DNA from 3 places in the Leptolyngbya boryana PCC 6306 genome. Region 1 is predicted to be linked to each of the others. Evidence: riboswitches for the same ligand, from Rfam matches in the RefSeq annotation. Region 1 holds a riboswitch; each other region holds the start of a gene.

Region 1 (3,276 bases):
GTCCTCACATAAGGTACATTCCCAATCGAACCAGCAGACCAAAGGCAGTTGAAGATCCTCGGTTAAGCGATCGCTTGGGGTAATTTTTGCGAATTGCAACCCGGAATACGCTTCCATTTGCTGATAAACGAAAATTGCCAGATCTTGAGAAATTGAAAGCGGTTGCCAAAATGAGCGATACCAATCCTCGGATGTGCGAGTGGGGCGCGATCGCATTGCCTGATTGATCTGTCGTCGAATACTGAGGTCAGGACTCAGATCGGCGTAGGTTCTGATATTTAGAACGATATTGTCTAGCTTGCGCCACATGCTCCCTATTATCCGTTTGCCATCGGTTTGTCTCAGTATTCCCACTCAGAGATCGATTCAAGCTATCGATTTTTCGAGGTTTTAAAAATCGAGCGATTGCATGAAGAATTGCACTTCAACGTGAGAGAGCAGAGAATTTGAGGTTGATATGATGAAATCTAGATTCCACTTAATTTTAGGAGTGGCAGGCGGGCTGATTGTGCCGCTGCTGGTTTTCGCAAAGGTTGATGAATCTGTGGATCAATCTTGCCAGTTGCAACCGCATGGCAAGGCTTTTATGCGAACAGAGTTATTTTTTGGATTCGCGAAACCCGATCGCTCAGAAGTGACTCAGGTTGAATTTCAGCAATTTGTCGATCGCGTTGTGACTCCGCTATTTCCTGAAGGGCTGACAAGGGTAGCCGCGAAGGGGCAATATCGGAATTCGCAGGGTAAGGTTGTGGCAGAAAACTCTCAACTTTTGACGCTACTGTATCCGATGAATGTTGAGAGTAGCAAGAAGATTGATCAGATTCGAGCCGCTTATAAACAGGCATTTCAGCAAGAATCTGTATTGCGCGTGGATGAGCGATCGTGTGTTTCGTTTTAATGGTCAACTTGATAGTTTAATTTCTGAACGAGTCTCATCTTTATCGGGCATAGCGTTAGAGTTTTACGCGACATGATAGCTCAGAGGCAACGGTTCCGAGGAATCGCGACTTTTTAGATCAGCGAACAATAGGACGGCGAACTAGCGATTTGGTATTCTCGTCAACAACATGGAATGTAACCGATATGTGGATCTGTGCAAAATGTGAGAGCCTTCAGAGACTACTTTAGTAAACGATTTAGATGATTGGCTCATTTTCAATCCAGTTTGAGTGGGTGAAGTGCGGCAAAGATGAGTCTAATTTTGCTTGATCGTGCTACTCTCTAGATGAGTATCGGTTCTGATGGGAATCAGCCATTAGACGCAAGGGGGAAAGTTCGGTGCAAACCCGACGCTGTCCCGCAACTGTGATAAGAACTGTGTTCTTTGAGTCAGGATGCCCGCCGATGCATAGCGCCTCTTTAAGAGGTATGTCTGTTGTGTTTCATCTGCGAGGTACGGATGATGATGGTTCTTAGTTTCTTAAAACGGATTTGCTTCCCTATTTTGCAGTTCAGGGGAAGTTGATGAGGTTTCAACATTATGATTTGCGATCGCATTTTGATCACTGGCAAGATCTGGTTATTCAGCAGAATTTTTTGCAGATAGGGTTCACTAGCTGGAATGGCTATTTGAGACTAGGGCGAGGACTAGTAACCTGCAAGATTACGAATCGGATCAATGCTTCAATGAATTTGAGTATTGATTCTGTAGTCTTTGAGCAGGAGTTCGTCGCGCAGGCACAAGTCGAGCTATATTTGCGAATGCTTGAAGTTGATAGCCAAGCTGGGGTTGCGATTCACGAGGCAATCGCGACGTATGACCCAACTCAAGCGATCGTGCTTCTGGCGAGACGGGATCGCGAAGTTCAGGTCAGTCTACTGCAAAACCTAAAAATCTCTCCTGCTGATTGCTATAAACAAGTGCAGCACCGTTGGAGTGAGTTTCAACTAGAAGCCACAGAGCGCAATCGTGCTGAGTGATCACGCTGATTTTATCCAAACCGTTTGAGCAAAATTCATGACCGATGTCCGTTTGACTTCTCCACGTCCTCGTTGGACTGTAATTACTGTTGTTGTTTTCTTGCATTTAGGAGCCTTACTTGCACTGTCTCCCGCTTATTTTAGTTGGTCAGCCGTTGGAGTTGCTCTATTCTTGCATTGGCTGACGATCGGGCTAGGAATCTCTTTAGGATTCCACCGCCTAGCAACGCATCGCAGTTTCAAAACGGTCAAATGGTTAGAATACTTCTTTATCTTGTGTGGCACATTGGCAGGTCAAGGAGCCGTGAAGGGTTGGGTCGGCTATCATCGAATGCACCATTTGTTTGCCGATCGGACTGGTGATCCACATGATTCGACTCAGGGATTTTGGTGGAGTCATATCAGTTGGCTGATGCACGAGGTTCCATCTCATTCAGAACTGCATCGATTCACTCAAGATATTGCTCATGATTCGTTTTATCAGTTTTGCCACAAGCACTACATTGCTTTACAGATTGCATTAGCTGTTTTGCTTTATGGTCTCGGTGGAATGCCCTTCGTAGTTTGGGGAATTTTTGCGCGATTGTTTGTTGGCTTTCACAGTACGTGCTTTGTCAATAGTGCATGTCATACTTTTGGCTATCGGAACTATGCGGTCAATGATCGATCGACGAATTGCTGGTGGGCAGCATTGCTGACTTTTGGAGAAGGATGGCACAACAATCATCATGCTTATCAAGCTTCGGCGCAGTTTGGCAAGCGCTGGTGGGAAGTGGATCTGATATGGTTGACGATTCGACTGTTGGAGAAATTGAAACTTGCAAAAAATGTTAAGACTGCTCATCTAGTAGAGTATTGAATCTCACACAACTAATTTCCAATATTCAAATCGACAAAAGCCCGTACCCGTTCCAGAACAAGCATTTACCTTGTGATGTGAATCTTCCAGCCATCGCGCTTCGATGCGATCGCTCTCGCTTGTGAATCAGGTTCAAGAGCGATCGCAGTTCTCCTAATCTTTCAGTGTTGCAACACAGTCGATCTCAACCAAAACATCTTTTGGCAAGCGAGCGACTTCCACACAAACTCTTGCGGGTGCAGTTGCTTCATCAAAATATTTGGCATAGACCGCATTCATTGCCGCAAAATCGTTCATGTCTTTCAAGCAGACCATCGTTTTGACAACATCATCGAGCGACGAACCAGCCGCTTCTAAGATGGCTTTCAAACTGGTCATGGCTCGTTCGGTTTGAGCCGCAACATCGCCAGCACCGACAATTTCACCCGTCTGCGGATCGAGTGAGATTTGACCTGCGACAAAGACTAAACCTTGAGCCACGATCGCTTGATTGTAAG
Region 2 (3,276 bases), 930 kb from region 1:
CATCTTCAGATTGATTTGAGGCTTCTTGCTCCTTGGATGACTCTTCTTTTGCCTCAGTCTCAGATTGTCCACTGCCACAACTTGTAAGTGCAGCACCTCCGATTAAGAGGGAAACGCTCACGAGGAAGACTCCTATCGTTTTTTTCAAATTCACCATAATCATTTACGCTGTTTTTAATCTCTCTTTAAGAATTTAGCGAATAGAGCTACAAACAACATTCCTCGTTTTCTATTGATAGAATTTGCTAAATTCAATGCCTTACGAAATGGAGGTCTTGAAATCGTAGACGATCGCATCATTCGTCATCTGAATCGTGCCTCTTACAGTTGCAAAGATTGAGCCAGCGTTTTGAACTAATTTTGGAACGTCAAGCGTGGTCTGAATGATGCCGAAATCGCCCGTCATCTCGATCGGAGGCGTTCCATCTTGCACAGTCACAGTTCCTGAAGCTTGCAGGGTGCTAGGTTTGACTAATGCTGATAGATCAAAATTTGTTGCAAATGCTCCAAAAGGAGTTGGAATATTCAGAATCGCTTGTCCATCGTTGAAGGTGACATTGCCGCTGAGTGCATTAATTGGAATTGCGATTTCGTCATCTTGAATTTCAGGCTGGAAATCCAAGATGACTAAACCATCGTCTAGATTGACAATGCCTGGAGTGCCGTTGAAATTGAATGGATATTGATCAGAGGATTTGAAGTCGATCGATGAAAAATAACTTCCAAAAGGCGTTGTTAAATTGGACACAAGCGCCCCATTACCAAACTCGATCGAGCCTTGGACTGCTCCTGCTGAAGTTGAAAGATCGACGTCGATTGTGCCATCTGCGAATGGAACTGTGCCTGAGATCTCTTTGACCAACCTGCTGATGGAGACAACGATATCTTGAGCAGATTGAACCGAATCTGTTTGATCGCCGCTGGAAGCGGTTAAACCGCTCGTGACAATTTCTCGGTTTAGGGAATTCGAGAAATCAGGGGGCAATTGAGCGATCGCACTAGTCACTTGCGTGTTGCCCGAAGGGGGTTGTAAGTCTGTTGTCAGTCGTGCTTGATCGAACGTGAGCGTTCTACTTGCTTGCTGGAACGTTGGAAGATCAGGAAATAAAGATGAGGATGCAAAAAAGACAGGTAAACAATTGGGCTTCAGCGGCGATTTTAAGGTAGATGGCTCTAACATAAGGCGACTGGCAACTCCTGTGCTTGTACATTATCAGCCCAGTTACAGGATGGTCTACCTCTGGAGTCATAGATTAAAAGATTTCTACATCTCGACAAAACTCTACCAAAAAACTCGACTAATAGTGATACAGTGAGTCACACCTTAAATAAAGTTGGATTGGGGAAAGTGTAGTGCAAAGCTGCCGCTGTCCCGCAACTGTAAAGCGAGATTTCGCTAAGCCAGAATGCCCACCAGCTTTACGGTTGTTAGTTCTGCGAGGTACAGAATGAGGACTCGGAAATGGATGAGCCTTGCTGCAATGGCAGGGCTGAGTTTGTATTTAGTATTGGGATCAGCAACTCCAGCCCAAGCAATGCACATTGCAGAGGGTTTTTTGCCTGTTCAGTGGGCAGCATTTTGGTGGGCGATCTCGCTGCCGTTCTTTGCGTTTGGACTGCGATCGCTGACGCGGATTACACGCCAAAATCCTGAATTGAAACTGCTCTTAGCATTAGCTGGCGCATTCACATTTGTCTTATCTGCGTTAAAGCTTCCTTCCGTGACAGGAAGCTGCTCGCATCCCACGGGAACTGGACTCGGCGCAATTTTATTTGGACCTGCGGTAATGACCGTTTTAGGGGGATTGGTGCTGCTGTTTCAAGCCGTTTTGTTAGCGCATGGAGGCTTGACAACGCTCGGAGCCAATTTGTTTTCAATGGCGATCGTGGGACCTTTCGTCGCATACGGTATTTATCATTTAGTGCTGAGAACTGGGAATCAAAAAGCTGCAATTTTCCTAGCTTCAGCATTCGCGAATCTTTTAACCTACGTCACAACTTCGATCCAGTTGGCATTGGCGTTTCCGGCAGCAACGGGTGGAGTATGGGCTGCATTTCTAAAGTTTGCTGGAATTTTTGCGCTGACTCAAATTCCCTTAGCCATTAGCGAGGGCTTACTCACGGTCTTAGTCTGGAATTGGCTACAGACCTACAATCGGACTGAATTGGAAACCTTAAACTTAATGAAGACATGAGACAATCATCGACGCGACAGAATTGGTTCCTTGCGATCGCAGTCATTCTCCTCACTGTGGCTCCTTTGGTGTTTGTGCGAGCAGAGTTTAATGGAGCAGATGGACAGGCACAACAACTGATCGAAGAGAGCCATCCGACTTATGAACCCTGGTTTAAGCCCGTGTTTGAGCCTGCGAGTACAGAAGTTGCAAGTTTACTCTTTGCATCGCAAGCGGCATTAGGGGCAGGTATGCTTGGATATGTTATCGGGCTGTATAAAGGGCGATCGCAAGGTAAATAAAACCATGCACCTTTGGCTGGATACGCTTTCTCATCGCAATCGATTACGACAACTACCACCGCAACATAAATTACTATTTGCAACGATCGTACTGTTGATTGCTCTGATTGCAACTCCAATCATTCAGATCGCGATCGCAATCTGGCTAGGAATTTGGATTGTCATCTATGCTCAAATTCCCTGTCGTATCTATTTACGGTTGCTTAGTCTTGCGATCGGGTTTTGGCTGATCAGTATTCCAGCCTTGATCCTGGGGATTGCGGATCGCTCGGCAAGCGATGCAGTTTTGGGTTTCTCAATTGGATCGACTTACTTTTATTTGAGCCAGCAAGGGATTTTACAAGCTGTCGTCATCTTGACTCGGACACTTTCGACAGTCTCGTGCTTATATTTCGTCTTATTCACAACCCCATTTACAGAAATATTACAAGTTCTCAAACAAATCAGATGTCCAGAGGTACTCACAGAACTGCTGATGCTGATGTACCGATTCATTTTTATTTTGCTCTCAACTGCTCGTGAACTTTGGATTGCTCAACATTCGCGCAATGGTTATCGCAGTGTCCGACGCTGGTTTTATAGCTTGAGTCTGCTGATCAGTCAGCTTTTTCGTAAAACAATGGAGAACTATCAACAATTCGTTTTATCCACTGCAGCAAGAGGGTTTAATGGGGAATTTCGAGTCTATTCGCCACGAACCTATCGCCCTTCTCGACGCTATGCGATCGAAGCTAGTTTAGGATGTCTCATATTGCTTCTTATCAGCCTATGTCGTTAGCCTTTGATCAAGTCGAATATAC
Region 3 (3,276 bases), on a different contig from region 1:
TCAGGTGCTTGTGCAGTGCTAGCAATGTATTATAGCAGCGTGAAGTTTAATGGTTTAGGGTATCACGCTTCTCTTCCAGCGTTAGCTTTAGAGTTGGATTCATCTTCGCGCATCATGTTAGCAAACTTCAACGATACGGTCACTCAATTTATTCTTAAAATCAAGCTATCATTTGGTCAGCACTCATTCAATTCCATGCACCAAAGCCAACTGTTTAATCGAACTCGTCTGAAACTCGCAGCCTGGTATGCAGGCGTGATGGGATTAATTTTAAGCGGTTGTGGAATTGCTATCTATCTTCATTTAGCACAGGTGCATTGGACTGCGATCGACGATGAAATCGAAACTCTCGCAGGAACATTACACGATAGCTTAGAGCCGATCCTAGACAAACCGGGAGAACTGAGTGATCGCGTTGAGCAGGTTTTACCCGGTCTCTGCCGCAGTCAGACTGCATGTAAAACGCCGCCACCGTCGTCACATATTCACGTCTTAGGAGTCAGTACTCAAGATTTGTACTACATTCAGTTTCTTAATCTCTCTTTGCAGCGCATAGGAACAGTGAATACCCCTCCACAAGCCACACCTCAAGTTCAAACGCAACCTTGGCGAACGATTGTTGACAATCAAGGACAACGCTACCACCAGGTTTCATTACAATTAAAAACTTCAACCGGACAGTCTTGGGGATATTTACAGGTAGGACGAACGCTCGAAAGCTATGATGATCATCTACAATCCCTGAAAATCTTCTTTTTGTTAGGAACGCCGATCGCGATTCTAGTAATCGGTGCAGCAAGTTGGGGACTGGCAGGAATCGCGATGCGTCCAGTGTATGACTCTTATCAACAGATTCAACAGTTTACTGCTGATGCTGCTCACGAACTGAGAACGCCGCTTGCAGCAATTCAAGCCACGGTTGAGGCAACATTAGAGACAACGCCACTGAGCTTATCTGAAGCACAAGGGACATTGCAAACGATCGAACGACAAAATGCAAGGCTTTCTCAACTCGTGCAAGATTTACTCATGTTGTCCCGCATGGATCTCAAAGTTTTTCCGATCAAGCGTCAGGTGGTTTGCCTCAATGATGTTGTGCAAGATTTAGTCGAAGAGTTAGCAGCATTTGCGCTTTCTGCTCACATTACACTGAAGCTACAACTAACCGTTCATCAACCCGTGAATATCATCGGCGATGAAGAGCAACTTTACCGACTGGTTACCAATCTCATCACAAACGCAATTCAATACACCCCTTCTGAAGGGACAGTGACTGTTCGATTGTCGGTTGAAGATCAAACCGCACTGATTCAGGTGCAAGATACAGGGGTCGGAATTGCCGCAGAAGATCAACCGCGTGTGTTCGATCGCTTTTATCGTGTCAGTTCAGATCGCTCTCGACACACAGGCGGTGCAGGACTTGGACTTGCAATTGCTCAAGCCATTGTAGATGCACATCACGGAAAGATTCAAGTTCAGAGCCAACTAGGAAAAGGAAGTCAGTTTACAGTTCAGCTTCCACTAAAAAATTCACGCAGCTAGTCAGGAAAATCGCGCTTTCTCAAATCTTCGTGAAATTCCGGGCATTTGGTCAATTGAATTTTGAGCATTGCTTTGATTCAATTTCATCAGCATCAAAACTGGCTGATGCCGATGAAATTGGTCGGTTAGACAATTTCCATCAGTAATTGCTTCATCGTTTTTGTCGCGACTCGCCAGTTTAGACGAGTTTCATGCTTCTAAAGAGTTGGATGATCAAAACCGTTGCCTTGCCATTCGAGAGAGGTAGGAGCGATTGCACTTGTTAAACCGAAGAAAAATTAAAAAATCAAAGCGATCGCCAAAATCGCGCTAAACTAACAGACACGATCGGTTCTGATGGGGAGCAGCCGTCAGAAGTAAAGGGGAAAGTTTGGTGCAAGTCCAACGCTGTCCCGCAACTGTAAATCAGTCATGAATTCGAGATTGATCAGCCAGGATGCCCGCCGATTTACTTCACGTTCCAATTCATCTGCGAGGTACAGAATGATTACTCGATCGCATTCGTCTTTTTCTCAACGAGCCGTTTGCTTCACGCTGTCTAAGCCCGTACAAGCAACGCTCTATGTTTCGCTTTGTGCTTTAATTCTCTGGACAGTCTACTTCACTACATATCCAGCGGCTCATGACAAGGTGCATTCTCTTCGACATCGCACGCTGATGGTTTCTTGTCATTAACAATACTTGTGAGGTCGTAATGCCAAAATTAAAGCTTTCTGCGTTCATTAGCGCGACTTGCCTAATGAGCTTGATGTTCTATGGAGTGACGGGATTCTCTCAGACTCCACGATCAACGATTCGCCTAACAACTGATCCGTCCATTTCCCAACTCGCTCCATTTGAGGCAGAAGCGGAAACCCATAAACCGCCTGCCCGTCTCACACTCGAAGCGATCGATGCAAACGGTCAACCTTTGACCAATGCCAAAATCCGTATACAGATTCTCACACCGTCTAAAACTCCCTGGTTTACGACAGACTTTCCGATTGTTGAAGGTACAAAGCTATTAGATATCGATGCGATCGCGCCCCAAGGCAAAGTGCAGCTTCAGCAGACCTTCCCGATTCGCGGCACTTACCAGCTATTAGTTAATGTGACTCCACAGACCGCCAATGCTTTTACACCTTTTCAGCAAACTCTAACGCTCTCGATTCCTGAGAACTGGATTAAGTATCGCAATTTCGCCATTTTAGCCGCTGTCCTACTCATCGTTGGATTAGTGGGCGGCTGGATCATCGGCGGACGGCAATTGATTCAGCCTGGAGAAATTGCGCCACAACGGGTTCGATTGTTGCTGAGTGGGGCAGTAATTGTTGCGATCGCAGCGCTTCTCTATGTCAACGTCAGTGCAGAAATGGCACAGTCCGGGATGTCGATGCCAATGTCGCACATGGCTGAAACTGCTCCGAAATCAGATGCTTCAGCCGTCAGACAAGTTCAAGGACTTGAGATGCGATTAACCGGAGACAAAAGCGCGATCGTCGGTCAGCCTGCTCGCTTGCAAGTGAACGTGATTGATTCCCAAACCAAGCAGCCTGTCTCAGATGTCCAGCTAAAAGTAACAACAACTCAGCTTGAAAACAACTGGAATGCCTTTGCTTATGAAGGGCTAAATGATACGACCGGACAATTTAGCTGGCAGCAGCAGTTTTTTGATGGTGCGCCACATAGAATTGAGGTAGAAGTTTTCCCTAGTTCTAACGCGATTCGGAAGTTTCAGCCCTTCCAAGTTGAGCA

The links. Region 1 has a riboswitch for cobalamin ahead of LEPBO_RS0129340 (hypothetical protein). Riboswitches for the same ligand answer to the same signal wherever they lie in the genome.
Region 2: another riboswitch for cobalamin. It lies ahead of LEPBO_RS0124920 (energy-coupling factor ABC transporter permease); the one in region 1 lies ahead of LEPBO_RS0129340 (hypothetical protein).
Region 3: another riboswitch for cobalamin. It lies ahead of LEPBO_RS41470 (CbtB-domain containing protein); the one in region 1 lies ahead of LEPBO_RS0129340 (hypothetical protein).

The regions. Positions count from the first base shown of each region.
Region 1 covers NZ_KB731324.1:5,881,819-5,885,094, reverse strand. The annotation lists gene LEPBO_RS0129350 (hypothetical protein) at 1-309, opposite strand, end outside; gene LEPBO_RS0129345 (DUF3574 domain-containing protein) at 458-898, shown strand; cobalamin riboswitch at 1,217-1,360, shown strand; gene LEPBO_RS0129340 (hypothetical protein) at 1,465-1,920, shown strand; gene LEPBO_RS0129335 (acyl-CoA desaturase) at 1,958-2,779, shown strand; gene LEPBO_RS0129330 (RidA family protein) at 2,933-3,276, opposite strand, start outside.
Region 2 covers NZ_KB731324.1:4,956,306-4,959,581, reverse strand. The annotation lists gene LEPBO_RS0124930 (hypothetical protein) at 1-121, opposite strand, end outside; gene LEPBO_RS0124925 (hypothetical protein) at 260-1,180, opposite strand; adenosylcobalamin (AdoCbl) riboswitch at 1,321-1,460, shown strand; gene LEPBO_RS0124920 (energy-coupling factor ABC transporter permease) at 1,449-2,195, shown strand; gene LEPBO_RS0124915 (energy-coupling factor ABC transporter substrate-binding protein) at 2,192-2,476, shown strand; gene cbiQ (cobalt ECF transporter T component CbiQ) at 2,481-3,254, shown strand; gene LEPBO_RS0124905 (energy-coupling factor ABC transporter ATP-binding protein) at 3,218-3,276, shown strand, end outside.
Region 3 covers NZ_KB731326.1:371,834-375,109, forward strand. The annotation lists gene rppB (two-component system sensor histidine kinase RppB) at 25-1,542, shown strand; cobalamin riboswitch at 1,854-2,004, shown strand; gene LEPBO_RS41470 (CbtB-domain containing protein) at 2,026-2,217, shown strand; gene LEPBO_RS0135065 (hypothetical protein) at 2,237-3,276, shown strand, end outside.